Regions from separate parts of the Actinoplanes sp. NPDC051343 genome, predicted to be linked through region 1. Evidence: riboswitches for the same ligand, from Rfam matches in the RefSeq annotation. Region 1 holds a riboswitch; the other holds the start of a gene.
The links. Region 1 has a riboswitch for ZMP and ZTP ahead of ACIA5C_RS46805 (glycine hydroxymethyltransferase). Riboswitches for the same ligand answer to the same signal wherever they lie in the genome.
Positions count from the first base shown of each region.

Region 2: it holds a riboswitch for ZMP and ZTP, as region 1 does, so the genes downstream of both, ACIA5C_RS38755 (phosphoribosylaminoimidazolecarboxamide formyltransferase) here and ACIA5C_RS46805 (glycine hydroxymethyltransferase) in region 1, are expected to answer to the same signal.

Region 1 is NZ_JBITEL010000027.1:11,879-26,560, forward strand. Features, by position in the region: gene ACIA5C_RS46765 (MFS transporter) at 1-890, opposite strand, end outside; gene ACIA5C_RS46770 (helix-turn-helix domain-containing protein) at 887-1,414, opposite strand; gene ACIA5C_RS46775 (ATP-binding cassette domain-containing protein) at 1,575-2,348, opposite strand; gene ACIA5C_RS46780 (ABC transporter permease) at 2,345-3,358, opposite strand; gene ACIA5C_RS46785 (sugar ABC transporter substrate-binding protein) at 3,365-4,393, opposite strand; gene ACIA5C_RS46790 (discoidin domain-containing protein) at 4,507-6,723, opposite strand; gene ACIA5C_RS46795 (metallophosphoesterase family protein) at 7,130-7,627, shown strand; gene ACIA5C_RS46800 (alpha/beta hydrolase family protein) at 7,699-8,901, shown strand; gene ACIA5C_RS46805 (glycine hydroxymethyltransferase) at 8,944-10,365, opposite strand; ZMP/ZTP riboswitch at 10,384-10,474, opposite strand; gene ACIA5C_RS46810 (cation:proton antiporter) at 10,597-12,141, shown strand; gene ACIA5C_RS46815 (helix-turn-helix transcriptional regulator) at 12,194-13,012, shown strand; gene ACIA5C_RS46820 (beta-1,3-glucanase family protein) at 13,160-14,545, shown strand; gene ACIA5C_RS46825 (aldo/keto reductase) at 14,587-14,682, opposite strand, start outside.
Region 2 is NZ_JBITEL010000015.1:74,072-88,484, forward strand. Features, by position in the region: gene ACIA5C_RS38715 (glycoside hydrolase family 65 protein) at 34-2,406, opposite strand; gene ACIA5C_RS38720 (HAD family hydrolase) at 2,458-3,198, opposite strand; gene ACIA5C_RS38725 (ATP-binding protein) at 3,290-3,706, opposite strand; gene ACIA5C_RS38730 (hypothetical protein) at 3,860-4,741, opposite strand; gene ACIA5C_RS38735 (ABC transporter ATP-binding protein) at 4,852-6,153, opposite strand; gene ACIA5C_RS38740 (CDP-glycerol glycerophosphotransferase family protein) at 6,298-8,553, opposite strand; gene ACIA5C_RS38745 (DUF5941 domain-containing protein) at 8,550-10,427, opposite strand; gene ACIA5C_RS38750 (PspC domain-containing protein) at 10,669-10,848, shown strand; ZMP/ZTP riboswitch at 10,854-10,939, shown strand; gene ACIA5C_RS38755 (phosphoribosylaminoimidazolecarboxamide formyltransferase) at 10,955-12,007, shown strand; gene ACIA5C_RS38760 (hypothetical protein) at 12,870-13,298, opposite strand; gene ACIA5C_RS38765 (DUF4230 domain-containing protein) at 13,862-14,413, opposite strand, start outside.

The DNA of each region.
Region 1 (14,682 bases):
ACCGGCCGGGTGGTCAGCGATGCCAGGGCGATCAGCGGGACGCCGACCCAGACCGCACCTGCGACGACCAGCCGGGTCGAGGTGACGCGACGGGCCAGGGCGGGTGCGGCCAGGGCACCGAGCATGCCGCCGGCGCCACCCAGAGCCAGCATCAGACCGACCTCGGCCGGCGAGGCGCCGTGCCCGGCGGCGACCACGACGAAGACCAGGAACAAGCCGTTGATCACGAAGTCGCTGCCGGTCGTCAGCAGTGCGGTGGTGCGCAGGAAGCGGTTGTGCCAGGCGGCCCGCAGCCCGTCGGCGATCTCGCGGGCCAGGTGGCGACCGGCGACCGGCGGCGGCGCGGGCAGCGGGGTCCGGATCGAGGCGACGGTCGCCAGCGAGGCCAGGTAGGAGACGGCGTCGGCGGCGAACGGCAGCATCGAGCCCACGCCGAACAGCCAGCCGCCCAACGGTTGCCCGGCCAGCGAGGCGCCGTAGCCGCGGGCCTGGTTGAGGGCGATCGCCGACGGCAGCCGGGCCTCGTCGACGACCTGACGCAGGGCCGCGCCCTCGGCCAGCCGGAACAGGACGAACAGCGAACCCTCGACGGCCGCCACGACCAGGAGCCCGGCGAACGGCAGGTGCCCGAATGCGACGGCACCCAGGGCCACGGCTCGGCCCAGGTCGGCGGCGAGCATCACCGCACGGCGGTTCCAGCGGTCGACGTACGCCCCGGCGGGCAGTTGCAGAAGCACGAACGGCGCGCCGGCGACGAGCGCGACCAGCCCGGCCTTCGCGGCCGAGCCGGTGGTGGCCAGCACCAGCAACGGATAGGCGACCGAGGACACCTCCGCGCCGAGACCGGACAGGGCCTGGCCGATCCACAGCAGACGGAAGTCGCGGTTCACCGCCGGCGGGGAAACGCGTGCAGGAGAACCGTGACCGTCTCCGCGTCCGGCCCGTCGACCGAGTGCCGGGCGATGACCGCACGCAGCTCGTCCAGCAGTGCGGTCAGACCCTCGGGCGTGGTGCGGATCGGATAGTCGCCCGAGCTTGCCGCGCGCGCCCACTCGGGACTCCACTGTTCGGCGCGGTACTGCGCCAGCATCTGGGCCCAGACCTGGTGGGCCGCGTCCTGCAGAGCGTTTACGGCCTCGGGGTCGGCCAGGTCGTCCCACGAGGTCGTCTCGTGGGCGGCTCGCCACCAGCGCTCGCGGCCACCCCGGTGCAGCTCCGGCGCCTCGGTAACAAACCCATGTTTGGCCAGTTGACGCAGGTGGTGGCTGGTCTGACCGGAGTCGGTCTGCAGCCGCCGGGCCAGGATCGCCGAGGTCGCCGGCCCGTCGATGCGCAGCGAACCCAGGATCTTCATGCGCAGCGGGTGTGCCATCGCGCGCATGGCACCGACGTCGGACAGCCTCAGCTCGTTCACGCCGTGCAGGATATCCTCTGCATAGAGTATCTGCATAGGGTCTCTGCAAGGGCGAACGGCCCCCGGTCGGGGGCCGTTCCTGGTCTGCGGGTTCGGTGGGAATTGAGGTGAGGTGGGCCGGGTACGCGCCGTCCGTACCTCCGAAAGCGCGGCCTGAGGATCAGGCCGTGGCCGGTGGGGGTTCGGCGGCACCGGTCATGATGGCGACGGCTTCGGACATGGAGTGGGACTTCGGGGAGATGACCGTTGCTCGGCGGCCCAGGCGCTGGATGTGGATGCGATCGGCGACCTCGAAGACGTGGGGCATGTTGTGGCTGATCAGGATCACCGGGAGGCCGCGGTCGCGGACGTCGCGGATCAGTTGCAGGACGCGGTTTCCCTCCTTGACGCCGAGGGCGGCCGTCGGCTCGTCGAGGATGACGACCTTGCTGCCGAAGGCGGCCGAGCGGGCTACCGCGACCGCCTGGCGCTGGCCGCCGGACAGCGATTCGACGGCCTGGCCGATGTTCTGCAGGGTTGCCACGCCGAGTTCGTTCATGTGGCGGCGCGCCTCGGAACGCATGTGTTTGCGGTCGAGCATGCGGAACACGGTGCCGAGCGGGCCGGCTCGGCGTTCCTCGCGGCCCAGGAAAACGTTGTCGGCGATGTCGAGGCCGGGGGCGACGGCCAGGGTCTGATAGACGGTTTCGATGCCGGCCGACCGGGCGTCCATGGGCGAGCGGAAGTGGACCGGGCGCCCGTCCAGGAGGATCTCGCCGCTGTCCGGGATCAGGGCGCCGGAGAGGGCCTTGATCAGGCTGGATTTGCCGGCCCCGTTGTCGCCGATGACAGCCAGGATCTCACCCGGCATCAGCGACAGGTCACTCCCGTCGATCGCGACCACCCGGCCGTAACGCTTGGTGAGCCCGCGCGCCTCGAGGACCGGTGTGGTCATGTCTTCACCTTCCTGATCCACTGGTCCAGCGAGACCGCGACCAGCACGAGCAGGCCGATCGCGAAGCCCTGCCAGACCACTTCGATGCCGGCCAGTTGCAGGCCGTTGCGGAACACGCCGACGATCAGCGCACCGATGAGGGTGCCGAGCACGCTGCCGCGGCCACCGAAGAGGCTGGTACCGCCGAGCACCACCGCGGTGATCGAGTCGAGGTTGTAGTCGGTGCCGACGTTCGGGCTGGCCGAGGCGAGCCGTCCGATGAGGATCCAGCCGCCGACGGCGTAGAGCAGACCGGCCACGGTGTAGACCGAGAAAAGCACCCGCGAGGTCCGGATGCCGGCGAGCCGGGCGGCCTCGATGTCGTCGCCGGTGGCGTACACGTGCTTGCCCCAGGCGGTGGAGCGTAGCGCGTAGAAGAAGTACCCGAAGAGCAGCAGCATGATGATCGACCCGTAGGTGAGCCGGAACCCGCCGATCGGGATCGCATTGCCGGTCCAGCTCATGAGGTTGGGCATGTCGGTTCCGCGTACGGTCTGGCTGCTGCTGATCACCGAGTTGAGCGAGAAGAAGATCGTGAGCGTGCCCAGCGTGACGATGAACGGTGGCAGTTTGATGCGGGTGACCAGGATGCCGTTGAACGCGCCCATGGCCGTGCCGCAGGCGAAGCCGAGCAGCAGCGCGATGATGCCCGGGATCCCCGCCTTGACGCAGAAGTTCGCCATCAGGATCGAGGAGAAGACCGCGACGGCGCCGGCCGACAGGTCGATGCCGGCGGTCAGGATGATCAGGGTCTGTCCGAGCGCGAGCGTGGCGATCACGGTGACCTGCTCGAGCACGAGCGAGAGGTTGACGGCCGAGAAGAACCGGGTGTTGACGATCGAGAACGCGATGATCGCCACGATCAGTACGGCCAGCGGCCCGAGCACCGGGTTGGCGTGCAGCATGTGCTGAACGCGCAGGCCGAGCGAATCGCGTTGGCGCACCTCGAATTCGGCGGAAGCGGTTGTCATGGTTTGTCACCCCCAGCAGTTCTGCTTGCCCCACGTGGCGTCCTTGGACTCCACGCCGGTCTGCGGATCGTTGGTGATCAGTTGGGCGCCGGTGTCCACGAAGTTCTTGCCCGGGGTGTCCTGCGGGCGGGTGCCGTCCTTCGCGTACGCGGCGATGGCGTCGATGCCCATCTGCGCCATCTTCAGCGGGAACTGCATCGAGGTGGCCCCGATGACGCCCTTGGCGACGTTGTCGACGCCGGGACAGCCGCCGTCGATCGAGACGATGGTGACGGCCTTGTCCTTGCCGGCCACCTTCAGTGCCTGATATGCCCCGGCCGCCGCGGGCTCGTTGATGGTGTAGACGAGGTTGATCGACGGATCCTTCTGCAGCAGGTTTTCCATGGCGGTGCGGCCGCCGTCCTCGTTGCCGTCGGTCACGTCGTGGCCCGAGATCCGCTGATCGTGCTCGTCGCCGATCTTGTTGGCGTCGCCGATCGGGATGCCGAAGCCCTGCATGAACCCCTGGTCGCGCTGCACGTCCACCGAGACCTGGTTGGCGTTGAGGTCGAGGAAGGCGATCTTGGCCGGCTTGGTGCCGAACTTCGTCTTGGCCCACTCGCCGATCAGCTTGCCGGCCGCGAAGTTGTCGGTGGCGAACGTCGCGTCGGCCGCGTTCGCCGGATCGGTCGGCGTGTCCAGGGCGATGACGAGCATGTGCTGCTTGTGGGCCCGGTCGATGCTGGGCACGATCGCCTTGGAGTCGTTCGGGGTGAGCAGCAAGCCCTTCGCCCCGTACGACATGAGGGTCTCGATCGCCTGCACCTGGGACTCGTTGTCGCCGTCGACCTTGCCGGCGAAGGTCTGCAGGTCGACGCTCTCGGCCTTCGCTTCCTTCTGGGCGCCCTTCTTCATCGTCACGAAGTACGGATTGGTGTCGGTCTTGGTGATGAGGCCGACCACGTCCTCGCCGTTGCCGCGGTTGCATGCGGCAGCGGTTCCGAGAGCGAGTGACGTGAGGCAACCGGCCGCGATCCACTTGACTAGCGCACGCATACCCCCTCCAAATCGATCAAAATCGATTTAGAAGTCAATCTAAACCTTGGCCCAGCAAAAAAGGAGAGGCCGCCGGCTCGTGCCGGCGGCCTCCTGTTTCGTACGGGTGTGGTTTACGGGAAGTTGGTGACATTCTGCGGTGTCACCGAACTGGCCTGAGCGGCCGTGCCGGTGCTGTTCACCACGTGGTCGATCGTGCCGGAGGCCAGCGAGATCGTGAAGATGTCGTGCAGCTTCACCCCGCCGTTGACCGGCACCTGGAACCCGTTCGCCGAGTGCACGGCCGGGTTGGTCTGGAAGAAGCAGTAGCTGCCCAGACCCCAGCCCTCGAAGCTGGTGACGCTGTCGGCCACCTTGAGCGCCGGGTAGCCGGTGCCGTTCGGGTTCCAGGTCGCGTTGTTCGGCGGGTCGTACGGCTGCTCGTTCTGCAGGAAGTACATCCGGCCGCCGTTACCGTTCCACTGGATCTCGTTCTTCTGGTAGTGCTCGACGAACAGGCCGTACGCGGTCACGTTCTGGCCGTTCACGGTCAGGCCGGTGTCGGCCGTGTTGGTCGTCCAGCCGACGCCCGAGCCGTGGTCGGCCCGCCACGCCCAGATGTGGTCGATGATCGCGTTGCTGCTGTTGACCAGCAGGCTGTTGGTGGCCTTGCCGGCGCCCGCGCCGCCGATCCGGAAGAACACGTCCTGGATCGTGGTCGGGTTGCCGGCGTGGCTCGCCGACGACCCGTTCGGGCCGACGACCAGCAGGTTCGCCGAGTTGGTGGTGCCGGCGTCGAAGAGAATGCCGGCGATCTTCACGCCGTCCACGTCGGACACCTGCATTCCAGTGACGCCGTTGTCCGGGATGATCGTCGCGTAGCCGAGGCCCAGCACGACGGTGTTGGCCCGGGTCACGTTGATCGTCTGGTTCACGTGGTAGATGCCCGGCTGGAAGATCAGGTTCAGGCCCTGCGCGAGCGCCTGGTTGATCGTGGCCGCGCTGTCGCCGGGCTTGGCGACGTAGAACTGCGAGAGCGGGATGCTGGTGCCCGGCGTGTTGCCGTTCGCCCAGGTCACGCCCGACGCGTTGGTCTGCAGGTTGGGCACGAAGACCGCGTAGTTGCCGCCGGTCTGGTAGAGGTAGGGCTTCTCCCGGATGACCGGGGTCGAGCCGATCGTGGTGTACGGCGGGTTCGGGAAGCTCTGCGCGGGAGCACCCTGCACGCCGACGAACTCCTGGTTCCAGACCGCGTTGGTGTTCGAGCCGATCTGGCTGTTGCGGGTGAACCACTGCTGCTGGGAGTACTGCCCCTCGGCACCGGTCATCCGCGAGTCGGCGATGTAGCCACCGGACGCCCAGCCGTAGCCGTTCGGGGCCAGGTTGACGCCACCGTGGACGTCGATCCGGCGGAACGGCGCGGCCTGCGAGACGGCCCAGCGGTCGTCACCGGAGACCGGGTAGAGCGACAGGTTCTCCACCGACCGCCAGAAGTTCTGGGTCGCATTGCCCTGCATCCAGCCCGCGTCGACGGTGATGTCGCCGTGGATCTGCACGTCGTCCGGGTTCTGGCCGAGGCCGAGCACCGAGGTGTAGAAGCCGACCTGGATGTTCAGGCCGCTGTACGAACCCGGCTTGAACGCCAGCACGTACCGCTGGGTGCCGAACTGGTTCGACTCCTGCTGGTGGAAGATCGTGTCGGCCTGGCTCTGGATCGACGCCGCCGACATGCTCGGGTCGAAGACGATCACGTTGGAGCCGAGGCTGCCACCACCGGGCTGAGTCGGGCCGGTCGGCTGGGTGGTCGGCGGCGTGGTCGTGCCGCCACCGCCGGCCGTGCCGAAGACCTTGAACTCCCACAGCGAGTAGCCGTAGCCGGAGGTGCGCGCGGTGCCGTACATCCGCACGTACCGGCCGCTGCCGCTGACGTTCAGGTTCTGCGTGCCGCCGGTGCTGGTGGTCGTCGAGTAGATCGACGTCCAGTTGGTGGCGTCGTTCGACGTCTGGATCTGGAACGCCTTGCCGGCGGCCGTCTCCCAGTCGAGTTCGACCGAGGTGATCGTGGACGTCTGGCCGAGGTCGACCTGCAGCCACTGCGGGTCGGAGAACGCGCTCGACCAGCGGGTGCCGGCGTTACCGTCGACGGCTTCCGACGCCAGGTAGGCGCCGGCGGCCTCGGTCGACGACGCGGTCGCGGGCTTGCCCTGCGAGAGCAGGGTGTCGGCCGCGCTCGCACCGAGCGAGGTGGTCACGGCGTACCCGGCGACGACGGCGGCCACGAGGCCACCGATCGCGCCGAGGCGCCAGGGGGAGCGTCTCCGCGGGGGTGCGGAGTTAGCGGGGATGGTCATTGCTTCTCCTTGGGCGGGGAACTGCAAGGGGGACTTCTTGCACCCTGGGGGGAAGCTGATCTCCACATTGACGGGGAGAGCGCTCCCCCGAGAACGACGCTAAGGACGGTCCGGTGAACTGTCCAGAGTTCGGCCGAGTTCCGGAACCGATCGATAACGCGGACGTGCTTGTGGATGTCACATCGATGCGCAATGGGCCGATGTACGTTCGGGCATCGGTGCAGGTAGATGACTTGCCCTGGTTTCCCTTTTGCTCCCGGCGACGGCATCCGCGACCCTCGATAACACAACCGCCGCAACCGGTTCCGACGCGGACCGGAAAGACTCGCATCAACGCCTGGAACACGCATAACCGGGCAAAGGTTCGGGAAGCGCTTTCTGACCGGTCATCTACTACGCTGAACCCATGCGGCTGGTCCTGACCACCGACACCCACCTGCCCAAGCGCGCCCGTGACCTGCCGGCCCCGCTGTGGGACGCCATCGACGAGGCCGACGTCGTGCTCCACGCCGGCGACTGGGTCGACGAGGCCACGCTCGACGCGATCGAGGCGCGCGCCGACCGGCTGATCGCCTGCTTCGGCAACAACGACGGTCCGGGCCTGCGGGCCCGGCTCCCGGAGATCGCGTACGCGTCGCCGGCCGGCCTGAAGATCGCGGTGCTGCACGACTCCGGGCCGTCGACCGGACGCACCGAGCGGATGGCCGCCCGCTTCCCCGACGTCGACCTCCTGGTCTTCGGCCACTCGCACATCCCCTGGGACACGACCGCCCCCTCGGGGCTGCGCCTGCTCAACCCGGGCTCGCCGACCGACCGCCGGCGCCAGCCGTACGCGACGTACATGACCGCCGTGGTCACCGACGGTGCTCTGGTCGACGTGCGGCTCCACGAGCTTCCTAGGTAGGGACAGCCCTACTCCGAATCCGGATGCTGGCCGGGCTGATTCGGCGGCCGCGAATTTCTAGCGTCGGTCCTATGAGGAAAACGCTGAGTTCGGGGATCGCGGCGACGCTGGTGGCGGGGTCGTTCGCGGTGACGGGGGCACCGGCGCAGGCGGCGCCTCCGCTCGGCGGGCTGGTCTCGGCGACCAGCCTGCACGAGTACGCCACACGCGCCGACGTCGACGCGTACCTGACTTCCGACGGCTTCAGTCCCGAGACCGACCGCTACGGGGTGCACACCTATCGGCTGGTCTATCGCACCACCAGCGCAACCGGGAAGCCGACCACCGCGAGCGGGCTGGTCGCCCTGCCGGTCAGCGGTTCCCGACGGCTGTCGACGGTCGAATTCGGGCACGGCACCGAGATCTACAAGGATGACGCGCCGTCCACTTCGGACGACGTGTTCGTGGACGGGCCGGCGGTCACGTTCGCGTCGGCCGGGTTCGCCGCGGTCGCGCCCGACTATCTCGGGCTGGGTCTCGGCCCGGGCCCGCACCCGTGGATGGACGTGCCGTCGGAGACCACCGCCTCACTCGACCTGCTGCGGGCGGCCCGCACCTTCGTCGCCCAGCAGGGGCGTTCGCTGAGCCGGGACGTCTACCTGTCCGGGTTCTCGCAGGGCGCCTCGGCTGCTCTCAGCCTGGCCCGCACGCTGCAGCGCGGAGGCGACCCGTGGTTCCGGGCCGCCGCGGTGGCTCCGATCAGCGGCGCCTACGACTTCCGGCACGCGGCGATCCCGTCGCTGTTCACGCCCGCCGTACAACCGCTGCTGGCCAGCGCGTACACGACCTATCTGCTGGTTGCCTTCGACCGGCTGCACGACATCTACCGGGAGCCGGCCGACGTGTTCCAGCCCGACTACGTGCCGCTGGCCGGACTGTTCGACGGCACACACACCGGCCAGGAGGTGCTCGGCGCGCTGCCCGCCTCGATCGACGACCTGCTGACCGTCCGGGGCAAGCAGATGCTGCTGCACCCGACCGGCCGGTTCGCCGACGCGCTGGCCGTGCTCGACAGCGTCTGCACCGACTGGACGCCGCGGATGCCGGTGCGGCTCTACTACAGCCCGGGCGACGAGGAGGCTGTCAACGCCAACACCGAGCACTGCCAGGCCGCGCTCGACGCGCCGACCGTGAACCTCGGCGTCGACCGGGACTACAACGGGTTCGTACACGAGGGCTCCGAAGTCCTCGGCGTACCGGAAGTAACCCGGTGGTTCGCCCTCCTGGCCGGTTGAGAGCCGGATGCCCGGCCGCTTCGGCGGCCGGGCATCTCACCGTCAGAGCGTGACGCTCGGGTAGAGCGGGAACGGCGCCAGCAGTTCGGTGGCCTGCTTGCTGACGCGGTCGGCGAGGGCCGGGTCGAGGGAGTACTTCGCCTTGGAACCCTCGGCCGGGCTGGTGCCGGCGAGCACGGTGTGGATGAGCTCGGCGATCTGGTCCATCTCGGCGGTGCCGAGGCCCCGCGAGGTGAGGGCCGGGGTGCCGATGCGGATGCCCGAGGTGTACCAGGCGCCGTTCGGGTCCTGCGGGATCGCGTTGCGGTTGGTGACCACGCCGGAGTCGAGCAGGGCCTGCTCGGCCTGGCGGCCGGTGAGACCGAACGGATGCACGTCGATCAGCACGAGGTGGTTGTCGGTGCCGCCGGAGACCAGCTCGACGCCGCGGGAGAGCAGGCCCTCGGCGAGCGCCTGGCTGTTGGTGACGATCTGCTGGGCGTAGCCCGCGAACTCCGGCCGGCGGGCCTCCGCGAACGCGATCGCCTTGGCCGCCATCACGTGGCTGAGCGGGCCACCGAGGACCATCGGGCAGCCGCGGTCGACCTGGTCGGCCAGCTCGGGCTGGGCCAGAACCGCGCCGCCGCGCGGGCCGCGCAGGCTCTTGTGGGTGGTCGTGGTGACGATGTGGGCGTGCTCGACCGGGTTGAAGTCGCCGGTGAAGACCTTGCCCGCGACCAGGCCCGCGAAGTGCGCCATGTCGACCATGAACGTCGCGCCGACCTCGTCGGCGATCTCGCGCATCTTCGCGAAGTTGACCTTGCGCGGGTACGCCGAGTAGCCGCCCACGATGATCAGCGGCTTGAACTCCCTGGCCGTCTCGCGCAGGGCCGCATAGTCGATCTGGCCGGTCGACGCGTCGACCCCGTAGCTGCGCTGGTCGAACATCTTGCCCGAGATGTTGGGCCGGAAGCCGTGGGTGAGGTGGCCGCCCGCGTCGAGGCTCATGCCGAGCATGCGCTGGTTACCGAACGCCTGCCGCAGCTCGGCCCACTCGGCGTCGTTGAGGTCGTTGACCTGCCGCTTCTCGAACTTCTTGAGCGCCGGCACCTCGACCCGGTCGGCCAGGATCGCCCAGTAGGCGACCAGGTTGGCGTCGATGCCGGAGTGCGGCTGAACATAGGCGTAAGGGGCGTTGAACAGCGCCTTGGCGTGCTCGACCGCGACCGCCTCGACGGTGTCGACGTTCTGGCAGCCGGCATAGAAGCGGCGGCCGATGGTGCCCTCGGCGTATTTGTCGGACAGCCAGTTGCCCATGGCGAGCAGAACGGCCGGGGACGCGTAGTTTTCACTCGCAATCAGTTTCAGCGATTCCCGCTGGTCGTGGAGCTCCTTGACGATCGCGTCGGCGATCCGGGGCTCGACACTGCGCACGACCTCGATGGCCGCCTGAAAAGCAGTGGATTCGGGACTCAAGTCAGACATGGGACCTCCTTAGCACGATGCTGAGGCCCAGGCGCACGGCAGGTCGTCATGTCGACGGGGCCGCTCCCCGATGGTGACCCATCCCAACGCGCCAGTCACGGCCCGCCGCCGAGCATACCGGCGCCCGAGCTCACCGGGAGTACCCGTCCGGACATCCGGGGCCGCCTTCTCGGCGGAGAACGCCCGGGCGTGTTCCCGCTGCCGAAACCGACGATCACTAGCCTGACCCGGGTGAACGGCGTTCAGCTTCTTCTCATCGTCGGTGCCGGCATCGCGGTGTCGGCCATCGCCCGGCGGCGCGGACTCGAGTCCGGGCTGGTCATCGTCGTGCTCGCGGCCGGGGCCTCGTTCATCCCGCAGATGCCCCGGCTCGAGCTGGAGCCGGAGCTGATCCTGGCCATCGTGATCCCGCCACTGCTCTACTCGGCGACCCGCGGGGCCTCGTTCTCGGCGTTCGGCGCCAACCTGAGCTCGATCACCACGCTCGGCATCACGCTGGTGCTGCTCACCACGGGCGCGCTCGGGGTGATCTCGACCTGGATCCTGCCGTCGATCGGGGCGGCGGCCTGCTTCGTGCTCGGCGCGGTGCTCGCCCCGCCGGACACCATCACGATCGTGTCGCACGGTGATGAGCTGGGGCTGCCCAAACGCATCACGTCGACGCTCACCGGCGAGAGCCTGGTCAACGACGCGACGGCGCTGACGCTGTTCGCGATCGCGGTCGCCGCGGTCAACGGCAACCACACCGGCTGGGCCGCGGGCACCCTCGAGTTCTTCAAGAACGCGCTGCTCGGCATCCTGATCGGTGCCGTCATGGCGGTGATCGTGCTGTGGATCCGCCCGCGGCTGGGCAACGCGACCCTCGAGACCTCGCTGGTGCTGCTGCTGCCGTTCACCGCGTTCCTGGCCGCCGAGCAGGCGCACGTGTCGGGCATCCTGGCCGTCGTCACGGCCGCGTTCTCGGTCAGCGTCAACCTCAGCCTCGACCCCAAGCACCAATATCCGGGCGCCTACCGCACCCGCCTGCAGGAGGACGCGTTCTGGCCGGTCCTCGACTTCCTGCTGGAGACGTTCGTGTTCGCGTACATCGGTCTGCAGTTGAAGTTCGTGCTCGAGGAGGTCTTCCGGGAGGAGCACCTCACCCGCACGCTGGTCGCCTCGGGGGTGCTGCTGGTCGCCGCCATCCTGATCCGGATGGCCGGGGTCTACGTGCTCTTCGGCCGGCGCGTGCTGCAGTGGCGGCTGGTCGGCTGGCGGCTGACCCGCAACCCGCAGCTGCGGGAGCAGTGGGAGAAACAGATGGCGAACGCGGGCAAGCGCGCCCGGAACTACTCGCCTCCGACCCACAAGGAGATCGTGCTGGTCGGCTGGACCGGCATGCGGGGCATCCTGACCCTGGCCGCCGCGGCCGCCGTCCCCGAGTTCACCGACGATCACCGGCCCTTCCCCGGCCGACCGGAGATCCAGGCGATCGCGCTCTTCGTCACGCTGGGCACCCTGCTGATCCAGGGCACAACGGTGAAGGCGCTGGCCCGGCGGCTCCGGTTCGACCTGACCGCGGACCGGGCCGAGGAGGAGGCGATGCGGGAGGACGCCGCCCGGACCATCGCCGACGCCGCGGCCGAGCCGGCCGCCGACGTCGACGACGGGTTCGAGAAGCAGCGGCTCGCCCTCGGCGTCGCGGTGCGTGACCGGCGGCTGACCGAGGCGATCGCCCGGGAGCTGATCGAGGACATCGACCTGCGCCAGGCCGCCCGGCATACGGGGGATTCGTGATCCCTTCCTCCGCCCTCGAAAGCCCGGCACGCTGGGTGGTGTGACTGTGACGATGGACCGGGCGCAACTGGCGGATTTCCTCCGCACCCGCCGCGAGGCGCTCCAGCCGGAGGACGTCGGTCTCCCCCGCGGGCACCGGCGTCGCACCGGCGGCCTCCGCCGCGAGGAGGTGGCCGCGCTCAGCGGGATGTCGACCGACTACTACACCCGCATCGAGCAGCAACGCGGTCCGCAGCCGTCCGAGCAGATGCTCGCCGCGATAGCCCGCGGCCTGCACCTCAGCCTCGACGACCGCGATCATCTGTTCCGGATCGGCGGCCACGCCGTCCCGCGGCGGTTGATCCGCGACGACCACCTGAGCCCCGGCATGCTGCGCGTCGTCGACCGACTGCAGGACACCCCGGCGATGGTCGTCAACCGCTACGGCGAGACGATCCTGCAGACGCCGCCGGCGGTGGCTCTGCTCGGTGACGAGTCCCGCTTCACCGGCCTGAACCGCAGCACGGTCTATCGCTGGTTCGCCGACCCGTCCAGCCGCGACCGGTACGTGGCCGAGGACCACCCGCTGCACACCCGGGTCTTCACCGCCCAGCTGCGCATGCGGTACGCCACCGACCCCGGCGGCCGGGCCGGCGAGATCGTACGGGCGCTGCTCGCGATCAGCCCGGAGTTCGCCGAGGTGTGGGCCGATCACGAGGTCGGGCTTTCACACGTCGACCGCAAGCGCATCGTGGTGCCCGATCTGGGCGTGCTCGAGTTGTGGTGCCAGAACCTGTTCGACCCCGAGCAGGAGCAGACCCTGGTGGTCTTCACCGCGGCGCCCGGATCGCCTAGTTATGAGAAGCTTCAGCTCCTCGCCGCGGTTGCTTAAGACCGGTTCCGGAACCGGTTTTACTTGCCTAGGACGACCGGCATCGATGAGACTCGCCAAGAGAGCGCTCTCTGCCGTTGATCCCTACGCCGGTTCCCCGACCGGCGGACGACTCGGGCGCACCACCGCCATTCCCCTGGAGAGTCCATGGAACACGCCATCCCCAGGCGTCGCCCCCGGCTGCTCACCGCAGTGCTCGGCGCCGTCATCGTCGTCCTCGTCGCCGCCTATGCGGCTCTCACCTCGGTGCAGGCCCACGCCGCCTCAACCCTCATCTCCCAAGGCAAGCCCGCGACCGCGTCGAGCTCCGAGAACGCTTCGTTCCCGGCCAGTGCCGCGGTCGACGGCAACACCGGCACCCGGTGGTCGAGTGCGTTCAGCGACCCGCAGTGGCTCCAGGTCGACCTCGGCTCCACCGCCACGATCACCTCGGTCACCCTGAACTGGGAAGCGGCGTACGCGAAGTCCTTCCAGATCCAGACCTCGGCCAACGGCAGCACCTGGACCACGATCTACAGCACCACGACCGGCCCGGGCGGCGTGCAGAACCTGACGGTCAACGGCACCGGCCGCTACGTGCGGATGAACGGCACGGTGCGGGCCCTCCCGTACGGCTACTCGCTCTTCGAATTCCAGGTCTTCGGCTCGGTCAGCGGCGGCACCACGACGCCGCCGACCACCCCGCCCACCGGCGGCTCCGGCAACACCATGCCGGCCTCCTTCTGGGGTGACACCGGCAGCATCCCGGCGGCCAAGAACGTCGTCGAGGTGCAGGTCCTCAACCGGACCAACGGCAAATACCCCGACAGCCAGGTCTACTGGAGCTTCAACGGCCAGACCCACTCGATTGCCGAGCAGCAGTTCCTCGACATGCCCGCCAACTCGGCCGGCCGGATGTACTTCTACCTCGGCTCGCCGAACAGCCAGTACTTCGACTTCATCGAGTTCACGGTCGGCGCCGGCGTCTTCAACGGCAACACCACCCGGGTCGACGCGTTCGGCCTGAAGATCGCCATGCGGCTGCACTCGAAGGACGGCACCGACCAGCAGGTCGGCGAGAACTACAACACCTTCACCGAGGACCGTACGGCCACGTTCTCCCGCTTCGCCGCCGCGGTGCCGGCCGAGTTCCAGCACGAGGCCACCGCGACCGCGCCGTACCGCATCCTGTCGCCGGGCAGCGACTCCAACTTCCTGCCGGGCGGCCCCAACCAGAACTACATGTCCTCGTACGCGGCCGCCAACGGCATCAGCGCCACCACCCAGCAGATCTTCGGGTGCAGCGGGCCAGAAGCCGCCAACGCGGCCCAGTGCGCGGCGCTCAACCGGCACACCGCCGACCTGCCCGCCTCCCAGCAGCAGACGGTGAGCAACTACTACCGGGCCGCACCGGCCAACTACTACGCCAAGTTCTGGCACGACAACGCCCTCGGCGGGCTGGCCTACGGCTTCCCGTACGACGACGTCGCCGGCCAGAGCTCGTTCATCACCCACGCGAACCCGCAATTCCTGCAGGTTGCCGTCGGCTGGTGAGCTCTTCTCGGACGGCCCGGGCTTTCGCCCGGGCCGTCTTGCTATGCGGTGCGACGACGCCGCCGGAACTTCTCCGACAGAGCCGGCGGCACGTAGCCGCGGTCGCCCGGGTTCACGTTGACGCCCGGCGGGACGAT
Region 2 (14,413 bases), on a different contig from region 1:
AGGGCCCCGCGTTTTCGCGGGGCCCTTCCTGCTTCAGTTGGCGCTGCTGGTCGCCCGGCGCACCGGCGCCCGGCCGTGCGGCTGGCTCGGCGCCGGACCGACCGGCGGGGCCGGCGGGATCGGCACCGAGACCGGCTTGACCTGGGTCACCTCGATCTCCTTGCCGTGGTGGACCAGCGTCAGCCGGGCCGCCCCGCCGCCGTTGCGCAGCGAGTAGGTGACCTCCTCGGCGGAGACGTCGACCCGCAGCCGCAGCCCGTGCCACAGCATCGAGAACTCGAGATTGGTGATGCGGCTGGGCAGCCGCGGCGCGAAGGACAGCTGGCCGTTGAAGTCACGCATGCCGCCGAGACCGGCGATCAGCGAGATCCAGGTGCCGGCCAGCGACGCGACGTGCACGCCGTCCCGGGCATTCTGGTGCAGGTCGTGCAGGTCCATCAGGGCGGCCTCGCCCAGATAGTCGTGTGCCAGCTCGAGGTGACCCACCTCGGCCGCCAGCACCGCCTGGACGCAGGCCGAGAGCGAGGAGTCCCGCACCGTACGCGCGTCGTAGTAGGCGAAGTTGCGTGCCTTCTCCTCCGGCGTGAACGCGTCGCCCCGGATATACATCGCCATGACCAGGTCGGCCTGCTTGACGACCTGCTTGCGGTACAGATCGAAGTACGGGTAGTTCAGCAGCAGCGGGTACGCCTCGGGGGGCGTGTTCTCGAAGTCCCACTCCTGCAGCCGCGTGAAGCCCTGCGACTGCTGGTGCACCCCGAGCTCCCGGTCGTACGGGATGTGCACGGCGGCCGCCGCGTCCCGCCACGAGGCCATCTCCTCGTCGTCGACCCCGAACTTGTGGGCCAGGTCGGGGTGACGCTTGGCCGCCTCGACCGCGGCGAACATGTTCTGCTGCGCCATCAGGTTGGTGTAGATGTTGTCGTCGACCACGGCCGTGTATTCGTCCGGGCCGGTGACGCCGTCGATGTGGAAGCGGCCGTGCCGGTCGTGGTGGCCGAGCGAGCGCCACAGCCGGGCCGTCTCGACCAGCAGTTCGAGGCCGGCCTCACGCTCGAAGTCGTAGTCGCCGGTGGCCTGGATGTAACGGCGCACCGCGTCGGCGATGTCGGCGCCGATGTGGAAGCCCGCGGTGCCGGCCGGCCAGTAGGCCGAGCACTCCTCGCCCCGGATGGTGCGCCACGGGAAGGCGGCACCCTGCAGGCCGAGCGTCTGGGCCCGCTCCCGGGCCAGGTCGAGTGTCGAGTGCCGCCACCGCAGCACGTCGGCGGCCGCCGACGGCTGGGTGTACGTCAGAGCCGGCAGCACGAACGTCTCGGCGTCCCAGAACGTGTGGCCGTCGTAGCCCGGGCCGGTGAGGCCCTTCGAGCCGACCGGCCGCTGCTCGGCCCGGGCGCCCGCCTGGAGCGTGTGGAAGAGGCCGAAGCGGACGGCCTGCTGCACCTCGGGGTCGCCCTCGACCTTGACGTCGGAGTGGTCCCAGAACGCGTCGAGATATTCGCGCTGGGCCTCGAGCAGACCCTCCCAGCCGTCGAGCCGGGCGCTGGCCAGCGCCGCGCCGACCTGGTCACGCACGGCGGGAAGCGAGCGGTTGCTCGACCAGCCGTACGCCGCGAGCTTGACCACCCGCAGCTTCTGTCCCGGCTCGAGCTTGCAGGCGACCGTGGTGCGCAGCCAGTCCGGATGGCCCTCGGTGGTGACCTGGTGCTTGCCCGTCGTCTCGATCAGGTGCTCGACCGCGGCGGCCATCCGCAGATCACTCGCCTTGGTGCGGTGCACCAGCAGGCCGCCGGCCTTCTGCTCGAGCATCTCCTCGGCCTGCAGCGGGTGGTCGAGCACCGCCGCGACCCGCGGGTCCTTGCTCATCGGCGGCAGCTGCTCGTTGGCCACCAGCTCCGACTGCAGGATCAGCCGGGCCGAGGCGTCGAGCGGCTCGACCTCGTAGAGGAACGCGACGACGGCGCGCTGGGTGAAGGACACCAGCCGGATGGTGCGGACCCGGATCGCCTGGCCGGACGGGGAGACCCACTCGGCGGTGCGCTCCAGGGTGCCGGCCCGCAGGTCGAGCACGCGCTCGTGGGAGCGCAGGTCGCCGTAGCGCACGTCGAACGGCTCGTCGTCGACCAGCAGCCGCATCAGCTTGGCGTTGGTGACGTTGACCATCGTCTGGCCGGACTCGGGGAAACCGTAGCCGGCCTCGGCATAGGGCAGCGGACGAAGCTCGTAGAACGAGTTCAGATAGGTGCCGGGCAGGCCGTGCGGCTCGCCCTCGTCCAGGTTTCCGCGTATCCCGATGTGACCGTTGGCCAGCGCGAAGACCGACTCGGACTGGGCCAGGAGGTCCAGGTCGAGTCGGGTCTCCCGGATGTGCCAGGGGTCGACGGGATATGCCCGTTCACGGATCACGGTGGTGCCTCTCGAAGGAAAGAAGACAGAAAAGACGTCAGGAGTACGCGCTCAGCGCGTGAGAAGTTCGGAGAGATCCTGCACGACGATGTCGGCACCGTTGTCGGCCAGCCCCTGGGCGTTACCCCCACGGTCTACCCCGACCACGAACCCGAAACCTCCGGCCTTGCCGGCGGCCACGCCGGCTTGGGCGTCCTCGAACACGACGCACTGCTCCGGTGGCGTGCCGAGCAGCTTCGCGCCGTAGAGGAAGGTGTCGGGAGCCGGCTTGCCCGGCAGATGCTGCTCGCGGGCGACGACGCCGTCGACCCGCGCCTCGAGGTAGCCGTCGATGCCGGCCGCCTCGAGCACGTCCTTGCAGTTGGCGCTGGCCGAGACCACGGCCCGGCGCAGCCCGGCGGCCTTGACCGCCTTCAGGTAGTCGACCGAGCCCGGGTAGACCTCGACCGCACCTTCCTTGATCTTCTGCAGGACGAGCAGGTTCTTACGGTTGCCGATGCCGTTGACGGTCTCCTGGTCGGTGCCGTCGTCGGGGGTGCCTTCGGGCAGGGTGATGCCTCGAGAGGACAGGAAGGTGCGGACGCCGTCGGCGCGCGGCCGGCCGTCGACATATTTGTGATAGTCGGCGCCGGAATCGAACGGCACGAAAGCTTGCTCGTGCTGCTCCGACCACGTCTTGAGGAACGTGTCGAACGTTTGTTTCCACGCGGCATTGTGCACCGCGGCGGTCTGGGTGAGCACGCCGTCAAGATCGAAAAGGCATGCCGTCACTGGGGCGGGAAGTCCGAGCACTGGCCCAATGTAGTCGCACGGCGCAGTCCGCGAGCCCGGAAGGGCGGGTTCACACTTGCTCGGTGCTTCACATGCCGTTCAAGATGCTGTTTCAGCGCACCGCGGGTCCGTCGGGCCGTCCGCTGAAGGGCAGGTCGAGCGCGATGCGCAGGCCGATCGTCGTGCCGATCGGGCCGGTCGCCATGGTGACTTCGTCGCAAAGCTGATAGGCCAGCCAGATGCCGCGGCCGCCGACCTCGAACGCCCCCGGCGCCTCCGGGCTGGACAGATAGGGCGACGGGATGCCGGGCCCCGAATCGGTGACCGTGCACCAGGCCGAGTCGCCGGCGACCCGGAGCGTGATGCGCCCCTGACCGCCGGCGTGCAGGACGACGTTGGTGACCACCTCGTTGACCGCGAGCACGAAGCCGTGCAGCCGGTCGCCGGTCAGCCCGACGGCGGTCAGCGAGCTCGTGACCTCGTGCCGGACCATTGTGATCTCTTCCCGGCCGAACCGCCGGTCGATCAAGTCACCATCGAGAGGGGCGCCGAGCGTGGGTGCGACGGACCCTCCCGGCTGCCTGCCGGGGACCGAGCGCACGCTCTGACTCAAGCTGTCCTCCACCGTGGTGCAGCCTACGCGGTGAACGGCCGCGTGGGCAGCAGGCGCCCGCGATCGCCCTCAGAAGAGATGCGACAGTGTGCGGAAGACCTCGGCGTAGAAGTTTCCGTCGATCTCCCGGTAGAGGCTGAACGGCTTGCCGGGGCTGCCGAAGAACGGGCGCAGGGTCCAGGCGAGCTGGGTGCCGACGAACCCGAACAGCAGGATCCAGATGTAGAGCAGGGTCATGCTCGGCGGCGTGGGTTCGCTCTGCCGGACCGGACGCGGGTGCGGGAACGGCTGCGGGTGCTGGTGCGGCGCCAGGGCGACCGCCACCGGGGCCGCTTGGGCGCCGTTGGCCGCCGGGTTCTCCGCGGCCGGCCCGGTAACGGCCGGGGCGGCAAAGGCCGGCCCGGTAACGGCCGGCGACACCGGAGCCTCGACCGGCCGGTCCGGAGTGGCCGACAGCAGCCCGTGCTGGTTGAGCACCTTCATGCCGCCGGTCAGGAAGCGCAGCCCGACCAGCGCCGACAACGCCAGGATCGCCACGTTGAGCAGCTTGAAGAACGCGTAGTTGGGCGCCGTGATCAGAAAGAAGAGACTGATCGGCGCGAACGCGAGGGCGAGCATTGCGGTGACCGTGAGCGCCACCATGACCAGCGCCAGCGATTGCCGGATCGACAGCCGGGCCCCGAAAACCAGGTTGAACAGGTAGAGCGTCGGCAGGCAGATGGCCAGCGTGACAAGGAAGAGCAGTGGCAGCTTGACCGCCGAGGTGAGCGCCATCAGCGCGCTGTGGAAGGAGCCGAGCACCGCACCGTAGACGGCGAGCGCGATACCCGAGCTGATCAGCATCTGGACGGTGAGCCGAGGCAGACCACGGTCCTCGACCACCTGCTGCCAGATTCCCTGTCGGTCGCGCAGGATGCGTTCGATCACCAGCAGACCGGACGAGTTAGCCACGGTGCCCTCCTCGAGTCACGCCACGTCGATACGGTATCGATCCGTCGTGTGGGCGGAACACTAGGCCATCGATGCAAGTCTGTGAAGAACCCGGTCGAATCAGTGCCTGATCAGCGCCAGCCGACGTCGATCCGATATCCGCGATCGTCGAAGAAGTGCAGCGAGTCCATGCGTACGGCGACCGAGAGCGAGTTGCCGGGCGAGATCGCCGGGTAGGGCGCCAACCGCACCCCGAGCTCGGCCGGGCGGCGGGCGTGCCGGCCGGAGTCGCTGAGCACGCTGGCCCGCTCCTGCTCGCCCTGCTCCAGAGTGGCCGCGCCGCCCCGGCCGGTCAGGCGCTGCAGCGCACCGCCGAACCGCCGCAGCGCACCGGTGCTCTCGATCGGGTCGCGGCTCGCCTTGCCGGCCAGTTCGTCGACCACGATCGCGGTCGCGCCGATGTCGAGGAAGGCGAGCGACTCGTGGCCGTGGTGCTCGAGGTAGCGGATGCGGCCGTGCAGCACGTCGCCCTGGAAATCGGGGGCGACCGGGGTGAGCGCCTCGGCCCGCATGCCGACCACGATCCGTTCGCCGTGGAAGTGCGCCACCGTTCGCGCCCGGAGGTCACTCCAGGGCAGGTAGAGCGCCTGCTCGCCGAAGTTGAGCGCGACGTAGCGGTCGAGATGCACGTAGACCTGGGCCTCGAGCAGGTTCATCCGGGGCGCGCCGAGGAAGGCGGCGACGTAGAGGGTGGCCGGACGGCCGTACACCTCGGTCGGCGTGCCCACGTCCTGCAGCACGCCCTTACGCATGATCGCCACGCGGTCGGCCATGGTCAGCGCCTCGGCCTGGTCGTGGGTCACGTACATGGTGGTGACGCCCAGCTCGGTGGTCAGGCTGGTGATCTCGGCCCGCAGTTCGGCCCGCAGGCCGCTGTCGAGGTTGGAGAGCGGCTCGTCCATCAGGAAGAGGCCGGGGCGGCGGACGATCGCCCGGCCCATCGCCACCCGCTGGCGCTGGCCGCCGGAGAGCTGGCTGGGCTTACGGGCGAGCACGTCGCCGATGCCGAGCGCGCTGGCGATGTCGCCGACCCGCTCGAGCCGAGGGCTGTGCTCGACGCCCGAGAGTTTCAGCGGAAAGCCGATGTTGTCGCCCACCGTCATATGTGGATAAAGGGCGAAGTCCTGAAAAACCATCGCGATACTGCGGTCGCGCGGGGGAACCTCCAAAACCGGTTCTCCGTTGAGAAGAATGTCCCCTTCGGACGGATCCTCCAGGCCGGCGATCATCCGCAGAATTGTCGATTTCCCGCATCCGGAGGGACCCAGGAGCACCATGAACTCGCCGTCATTCACATCGAGGCTGACGTTGTTGACGGCGACCGTGCCGTCCGGCCAGATCTTGGTGACGTCCTTGAGCGAGACGGTGGACACCGTCGACCTCCTGCAGGGGATTGCGTGTGTGAGCCCGGTCCCATTACGGACCGCGACCCGACGCCTACCTTGACGAGGAGTATCGATATGCCGCCATCGGGTGAACGTGCCATTTGCGCAGAGTGATCAAGCGCTCACAGTAGCTCAGGCCGTTAACCCGGACTTAAAGAAGATCTTGCGCACCACCCGCTCGGCCGCACCCCCGTCGTCGAGGTAGCAGAACTTCTTGCGAAATGCCGCTCGCGCGCTGGTGGCTTGCGGTCCGGCGTACGTGCCCAGATCGAAAATTTCCCGCAACGACCGGAAATCGACGGCCACCGAACCCGGCGGTTCGGCGAGGAGATCGAAGTACGTGCCTCTCAGTTCCTGATAGACCTGCCAATCCGGAACGAAAACCACAATCGGCTTATCGAGTACCGCAAAATCGAACATCGCCGATGAATAGTCGGTCACCATGACGTCGGCCGCAAGGTACAGATCCTCGATCACCGGATAGGCCGAGACATCGACGATGCCGGCGCTGCTCGGCGGAACGGAGTCGGCTGCCTTGGACCCGGCCGCCGCGGTGCCGGCCGCCGCAGAGCCGGCCGCCACAGAGCCGGCCGCCACAGAGCCGGCCGAAGGTGGCGGAACGTTGAAATAGTGTGCCCGCACCAGCAGCACCGTGTCCGGCCCGAGCATCTCGGCCAGTTGCTCGACGTCGAGGACCGGCTGCCCGGCCGGAAGCCACTCGCGGTGGGTCGGGGCGTAGAGGACCACCCGCCGGCCGGGCCCTAGACCAAGCCTCTCGCGTACGCCCCGGACCTCGGCGGCCGTGGCCGTCGCCAACCGATCGTTGCGGGGATAACCGACCTCGAGCGTCTCGTAGCGGCACGGATAGGCCCGCTCCCAGGCAATCGTGGTGTGTGCATTAGCGGACACGCTGTAGTCCCAGCGGTCGGCCCGCCGCATCTGGGCCGCGAAGTCGGTGTCGCGGATGCTCGCCGGATGGTCGAGCTGGTCCATCCCCATCATCTTCAGCGGCGTGCCGTGATGGGTCATCACGTGGGTGGTGCCGCGCCGCTTGATCAGATGGTTGGGCCAGTTGACATTGTTGATCAGGTAGCGGGCCCGGGCGATCGCCCGGTAATAGGCGAAGCTGCCGGAGACCACGTATCCGGTGCCCGGTGGCACGCTCGCGGCGCGGCCCCGGCCGACCACCCAGAGCGCCCGCACCTGCGGTGCGAGCTCGGCCGCCTTCGCCGCGACGGCGGCCGGATTGCAGGTCACCCCGCGGTACCAGTACGCCGCGTAGAGCGCGAGTGACTGGTCGATCGGCAGCAACCGGCGCATCGCATGGTAGGCAAGCTGGTAGACGCCCTGGCGGGCCTGCATGATCGGCCGCTTCGCCCGGCGCTTCCATCGGCGCAGGCCACGCCGGGCCTGGCGGGCGCGGCGCAACGTCACGTCGGTCACCCGGAACGCCGGGTAGGAACCGCGGCCGACCAGGTCGAAACGCAGCCGCTCGAGCCGGGAGGACGGCTCCGGGAAGCCCGTCGGCGGCCGGAAACGCTGATAGTTTTCGGCCATCCGGGCGAAGAATCGGCGGCGGGAGGCGGCCGGCACCCGGGTCTCGTGGCGCAGCACCTGCAGGTAGTGCCAGATCATCCGGCGGAACAGCCGGCCCTTCAGGTCGTTACCCGGGTCGCCGGCCAGTTCGAGCGCCCGCTCCCAGTGGTCGAAGACCTCGAAATGCCGGTCGCCCACCGTACGCGTGATCGCCCCGGTGCGCCGCTGCCGATAGTGCACGCACGTGCGGGGCAGGGTCGTGATCCGGTCGGCGGCGACCAGCAGCGGATAGGTGAACGAGACGTCCTCGTACCAGCCGGTCTCGAACTCCAGCCCGAGCCGCGTCAGCAGGTCACGGCGCACCACCTTGTTCCACGCCACGTGCAGCACGTCGAGCACGGCCGGCCACTGCTCGGCGGTGAACGTCTCCGGCGCCTTGGACAGCAGCTTCTTGGCCGTGCCGGCGTCGACCTTGCCGTTCCAGTGCACCCGGTCCCAACCCGCGATCAGCAGGTCGGCGCCGGTCTCCTGCAGGCGCCGGACGACCGCGGCGAGCGCACCCATGGCAAGCCAGTCGTCGCTGTCGAGGAACCAGACGTACTCGCCTTTAGCGTGCTCGAGGCCCAGGTTGCGGGCCCGGCCGAGCCCGAGGTTCTCCGGCGCTGTGATCACGCGGACGCGGGGGTCGCGGGCCGCGTATTCGGCCAGGATCTCGCCGCTGCGGTCGGGCGAGCAGTCGTCGACGGCAACGATCTCGAAGTCCGGATAGGACTGTTCGAGCAGCGAGTCGAGGCATTGGCGCAGGTAACCCTGAACCTTGTAGACCGGCAGAACGATGCTGAGCAGTTTCACGCCCGGACTCCCGCCGCTTCGCCGACGGCGCGGCGGTTCGCGTCCAGGCCCCGATCTCGGCGCATCTTGTCGAGGAAGGAGACGGCCACCGCGGCGCAGAGCAGCGCTTCACCGAGCGTGGCCCAACTGGTCAGGCCGGCCACCGCGAGCACCACCACGCGCCCGTCCCAGCCCAGCCCAGCCGAGCCACCGGTTCCCGCCGGGGCGCCCTTCTCCATCCGCGCGGTCAAGTCATAGTGCCGGAGCGCAAGCAGGAACAGGAGCAGGAACACCACCGGCGGCGGCGTTTTTCCGATCACGCCGACCGCAACGACCAGCAGGTATTCGCCGGCCCTCAACGCCGCCGGCACCAGCCAGTCGAGTGGGCCGCCGTGCCGCGCCCGAGCGGCCGCACCGGCGGCGAGCATCAACAGGGCCGCAACCGCGAGCAGCGGCCGCGCCGGCCCCCCGGCGAAGGCCACGACGACCAGACCCAGTGCGCCGACCACACCGAGCGCCGCACCCGCCAGCGGGGCCGGCAGTCCGGCCCGCGACAGCACCCGGCGCGTCAGCAGGCCGTCGTCGCGGTGCCGCATCGTGTCGACGGTGTCGAGAACACCGACCTTCATCGAGAGCGAGCGCAGAGAGCGCAACGCCAGGGTGTACGCGAAGGCCAGCGCACCCCAACCCACGACCGCGGTCAGCGCGACCCGCCCGTCGGTGAAGATCGCCAGCAGCGCGATCAGGGCCCAGCGCTCGCCGATCGGGAAGACCACGATTCGCTTCAGCCAGTACGCCGCCGAGCCGGTGTCGCCCTGCACCCGGTTGGAGGCGGCGCTCAGTTTCGCGCCCACCCCACCCATGGCCTGCGGGCGGGGCCGGGACGCCGCCTCGTCGTGCAGGGCGCCGTACCACGTATCGGTCATGTGCCGGACGGTCTGCATGAGGATCGCGGTGATCGCGAGCGGCCACGCGTAGTGCAGCCCGATGCGGTCGGCGCCGGCCGCGAGACCGGCATAGGCCGCGTACTCCTTCGCGCGGTCGGCCATCGTGTCGAGCCAGCCGCCGAACGTGCTGAACGTGCGGGTGTAGCGGGCCAGCTGACCGTCCACACAGTCCAGCACGAAGCCCAGGTAGAGCAGGATGCCGCCGAGGATCATCGCCGGGCGCGAGGCCTGCCAGAAACAGAGCGCGGCGGCGACCGCGAACAGCACCGACCACCCGGTCACCGCGGTCGGGGTCAGACCCAACCGGGCGGCGATCTTGGTCACCCGGGGCGACCAGGAGCTCACCGCGTACGTCGTGAAGAAGTCGTCCTTCTCCTTCACCGCGAGCCGCAGGCGCGCCCGGTCCTCGTCGATCCCCGCGACCGCGGCCTGCGCCTTTCTCAACGATTCGGTGGTGCGCACCTGCTCGGCGTGCAGCAGACGGACCGGAGTGGCGATCGGCACCAGGCCGTTGGCCAGCAGAGCCGGCAGCAGATCGTCGGCCGACCGCATCTGCCCGGCCGACCTGGCCAGCACCGGCAGATCGGCCGGGGCGATCATGATGGCTCCGGCGAACCGGGCCGTGCCCGTCCCGTCGGCCGCCGGCACCACCCGGCCCCGGTCGTCGCGCAGGTCACCGGACGGGTCGGGGACGACCAGCGCCGTCGTGCGCCCGGCCGGCTCGGTAGCGAGTGTCCACAACAGACTCGGGTGGGCGACCAGGTTGTCGGCGCACAACAGCACCGGTTCGTCTCGTGCCAGCGTCGCCATCTCGCTCCCCACGGTCACCCGGTCGACCTCGGACGCGCCGGCCGCGCGCAGAGCGGCGGTCAGATCGTCGGCCAGCCGGACGGCGTCGGCGGGATCGAGGGAGTTGCCTGGACCGGCGTAAAGGACGGCCAGCGTCACCCCAGCATCACCGCTTGCCTCCTCGGCCCGCCCGACATGTCTGATGAAAATCGGCGCGGGAAATCTAAGGGTTGGGAGCTGAAAGAGAGCTTAACAGCGGGTGCTCAGGGGGTACGGGTCACCCGTACGGGGATCCGGTCGCCGATCTCCACCTCCAGATCGAGGGAAGGGCGGCCGGACGCCCATACCGTCGAATCAGGTCGCGGCGCCCGCCGCGGCCGAGCCTGAAGGAGTGGTGACCGTGACCCGCCTCGCCCGACCCCGCAACGACCGCTGGATCGCCGGGGTCTGCTCCGGCCTGGCCCGCCGCTTCGGAGTGTCCTCCGGCGTGATGCGCCTCATCTTCGTTGTCTCGTGCCTGCTCCCCGGGCCCCAGTTCATCATCTATCTGATCCTCTGGGCGTTGATGCCCAACGAGTAGAGTCGGTGCCGGGCCGCGACTGGCGAGGGTGGAGCACCACCGGGGAGCGGCCCGGCCGATTTGTCGGGTGCCGACCGCCTGGGTGCCTCCGTAACTTGGAGGCACAGTGCTGGAAAACGTCGGGGTGCTCCGCTACGGCATCAACCCTCACCAGACCCCCGCGACCTGGGCACCCGTCGAGCCGGGAGCGGCGCCCCTGCGGGTGGTCAGCGGGCTTCCCTCGTACGTCAATCTGCTCGACGCCCTCGGGAGCTGGCAGCTGGTCCGCGAGGCCGCCCTGGCCCTCGGTCTTCCTTCGGCGGCGTCCTTCAAGCACGTCTCCCCGGCCGGCGCGGCCGTGGCCGGCCGGATCGACCCGGCGATGGCCGCCGCCTACCGCCTCGACCCCGGCCACGTCGGCTCCCTGACCAGCGCCTATGTGCGCGCCCGGGACGCCGATCCGAAGAGCTCCTACGGCGATTTCGTGGCCGTCTCGCACCCGGTCGACCTCGAACTGGCCGCCTTCCTGCGCGAAGTCGTGTCGGACGGCATCATCGCCCCCGGCTTCGAACCGGGCGTCGTGGCCGCGCTCGCCGCCAAGAAGAACGGCCGTTTCCTGATCCTCGAGGCCGACCCCTCGTTCACACCGCCGCCCATCGAGGTCCGCGAGGTGTACGGCCTCCGCATCACGCAGCCGGTCGACCTCCCCCTTCCACCGCTGTCCGGGGACCTGCTCCTCGGCGCGGTGATCGCCCGCTACACCCAGTCCAACTCGGTGGTCTACGTAACCGACGGGATGGCCCTCGGCGTAGCGGCCGGACAACAGTCCCGCATCGACTGCACGGCGCTGGCCGGATCAAAGGTAGACACCTGGTGGCTGCGGCGACATCCGTCAGTGCCTGCTTCGCCGGCCACCCGCATCCACGATCGGGTAAACGCGCAGCTCACCGCCGCCCAGGCGGTCCCCGATCCGTCCGCCTGGCTGGCCCGGCTCAACGGCATAGCCTTCGTCTCGGACGGCGCACTACCGTTCACCGACAACATCGCCGAAGCTCACCGCCACGGCGTCTCCGCCATCGCCGAGCCCGGCGGGTCGGCCCGCTCCCCCGAAATCGCCGCCGAATGCCGCCGCCGGGGCATCTCGTTGATCCAGACCGGGCAGCGACTCTTCCGGCATTGACAACGCTCCGTTTGGCCGTCCATGCCGCGGTAATCGCCGTCGGCTGAGGGCGTCACCTCACCGGCCACCGAAGCATTGCCGCTCAAGGTGCGGCGTTGGTTGCGCTCAGTTGTTGGAGCGGGGCAGGCGGCCGCCTTCGGGTTGCGCGGAGTTACTCGCCGCGAAGGCGTCGCCGACATCGACAGCCGAGCCCGGCGTCAGATCGCCGCCGTCTTCCCTTCACCTAGCCGGCTGAGGTCCGCCCGAACTCTCGGCAGCAGTCTCGGCCCTGGTCACGGCCGGCCCCGTTCCAACGGCGTCAGTCCCGATTCAGCCTCGCCCGCTCCACGGCCTCAGGGAAAACCGGCGTCAGCGCGCCTCCCCCCACCCTCAAGCCCAGCCGAAATCCGCTTCAAAGTCTCCAGGGGATTCGGCGACGGCCGGGGGGCTCACGGGTCTGAGCCGCGGTTCTCGCACTGCGGGACGGCTTCGTCGGGCGGCCGTGGCCTCGGTCTCGGTCTCTGCCGCGACCCGGCCTCGCCGGTCCGCGTGCGTCCCGGTCCGACCGCGGCTCGTTCCCCGGACCGCGGCTCGTTCCCCGGACCCCGGTGGACCGGGCTCCACCCCCGCCACCTCGAGCACGTCCAGGGAAGACCGAGGAGCCGCGCCGCTGGCTCAAACCATGCCGCGACCTCGGCGCCTGTGTCGGAGCCGGCAGGCAACCTCGGCGCCGACCACCGGTCTGTGTCCGGCGTGGCGTCTCGACGCCGGCGCTCCGCGGATGCAGCCACGGGATCGGTCGCAACCCGTCGTCGGTGGACTCAGGGACCGGGCTCTGGTCGGTGACCGGTCCGGGCCGGTGGGCGCCGACACTGTGCTTGGTTTACGGGCCTTCGGAAGGGGTGGTGCCTGGCTGCGGGGATTCCGGTGTGGTGGGGAAGGGCGCCAGGTCGGGCGTGATCCAGGAAGCGCGGGCCTCGGCGGAGGCCAGGCGGGAGCTGGAGTAGTGGGCGGTCAGCAGGCGCTTGTCGAGGAGCCGGGGGAAGCGCTGCAGGAAGGCGCCGAAGTCGTCGGGGCCCTCCGGCACGTGGTGGGCGACCAGGTGGGTCCAGGCCTGGGTCATGGTGGCGTGATATTTCTGCGGGGCGCCGGCGTAGCGCGCTGTGCGGCGGATGCCGGCCGCGAGCAGGTCGGGTGCGGCCGAGGGGCCGTGGCGGCGGACCGCAAGCCAGGCCAGGTGCAGGTGTTCGCGGTGTCCGAAGCGGTCGGCGCAAGTCATCACCTCGGCCATGAGCGACTCGAAGGCGTCCATGACCGGCAACGTACGACGCCGCAGCTCACAGTGCGACCGAATTGACCTGAGCCCGCGTCGGCCGGAAGCCGCCTGAGTAATTTGCGCAAGGCACTCACGGCGAGAGCCCGCGGGTCACGTTCCCGAGAGCCGCGTTCATCCGAGGCCGCGTTCGCTCGAACGACTGTCGTCGCTTTGCCTGAAAGGTCACCTTCGTCCGGAGCCGGCGGCCAGGATCAAGAGCCCGTGTCCGGCCAAGGCCACCTCGCCCGCGGACCCCCCGCCCACAACCGGCCGCCCACAACCGGCGCCCGAGTCACGAGGCCGCGCTCGGCCAAGGCCACTTCGCCCGCGCACCACACCACCCGGAAAGGGCCGCCTGGATCAAGAGACCGCGTCCGACCAAAGCCGTCCTCGCCCGCGCACCACGCCCGCCCTGCACCGGCCGCCAGCATCGAGGGCCCGCGCGCTCGGCCAAGACCGCGCTGGCCAGGAGGCTGGACGGAACGGCACGGTGTGCGACGGGCCGGGCGGTGAGGTGGGCCGGAGCCCAAGGTGAGCGAGCTCCGGTGGGCGGGTGAGGGCTATGGGTTGGTGAAGGTTACCGAGACCGAGGTGAAGCCGAGGCGGGTGAAGAGGCTTTCCAGCATCTTCTCGGTGTTGGCCTGGGCCCGCTGGTCGAGGCCGCTGCCCTTGGCCGCGTCGGTGATCCGCTGCTGGGCCAGCTGGTAGACCTTCTGCTGCTGGTTGGGATTGTTTTTGAAGGCGTCGCCGATGCGGTTGAGCAGGCCCCGCTGTTCGGCCACGACGTAACTCTTGTTCATGTCGAGGGCGGCCGTGGACTGCTGCGGCGGGGGCAGCGTGATCGTCACCGACTTCTTGGTGTCGTCGACCTTGAGGGCGTTGGTGCTCAGCGCGCCGAAGTCGACGTACTCCTCGACGGTGCCCGACCCGACGAACAGGGTGCGGTCGTTGATCAGGAAGTCGGGGATGTTGTTTTTGTCCTGCTGGAGGTCGACGATCACCTGGAACGTGCCGTCGGCGGCGACGTAACGGCTCAGGTCGCGCATGGACTGCAGGAGGACCGGCTGGCTGCGGTCGGTGGTCTTGCCGGCGAACGGGTTGCTGAAGCTGGG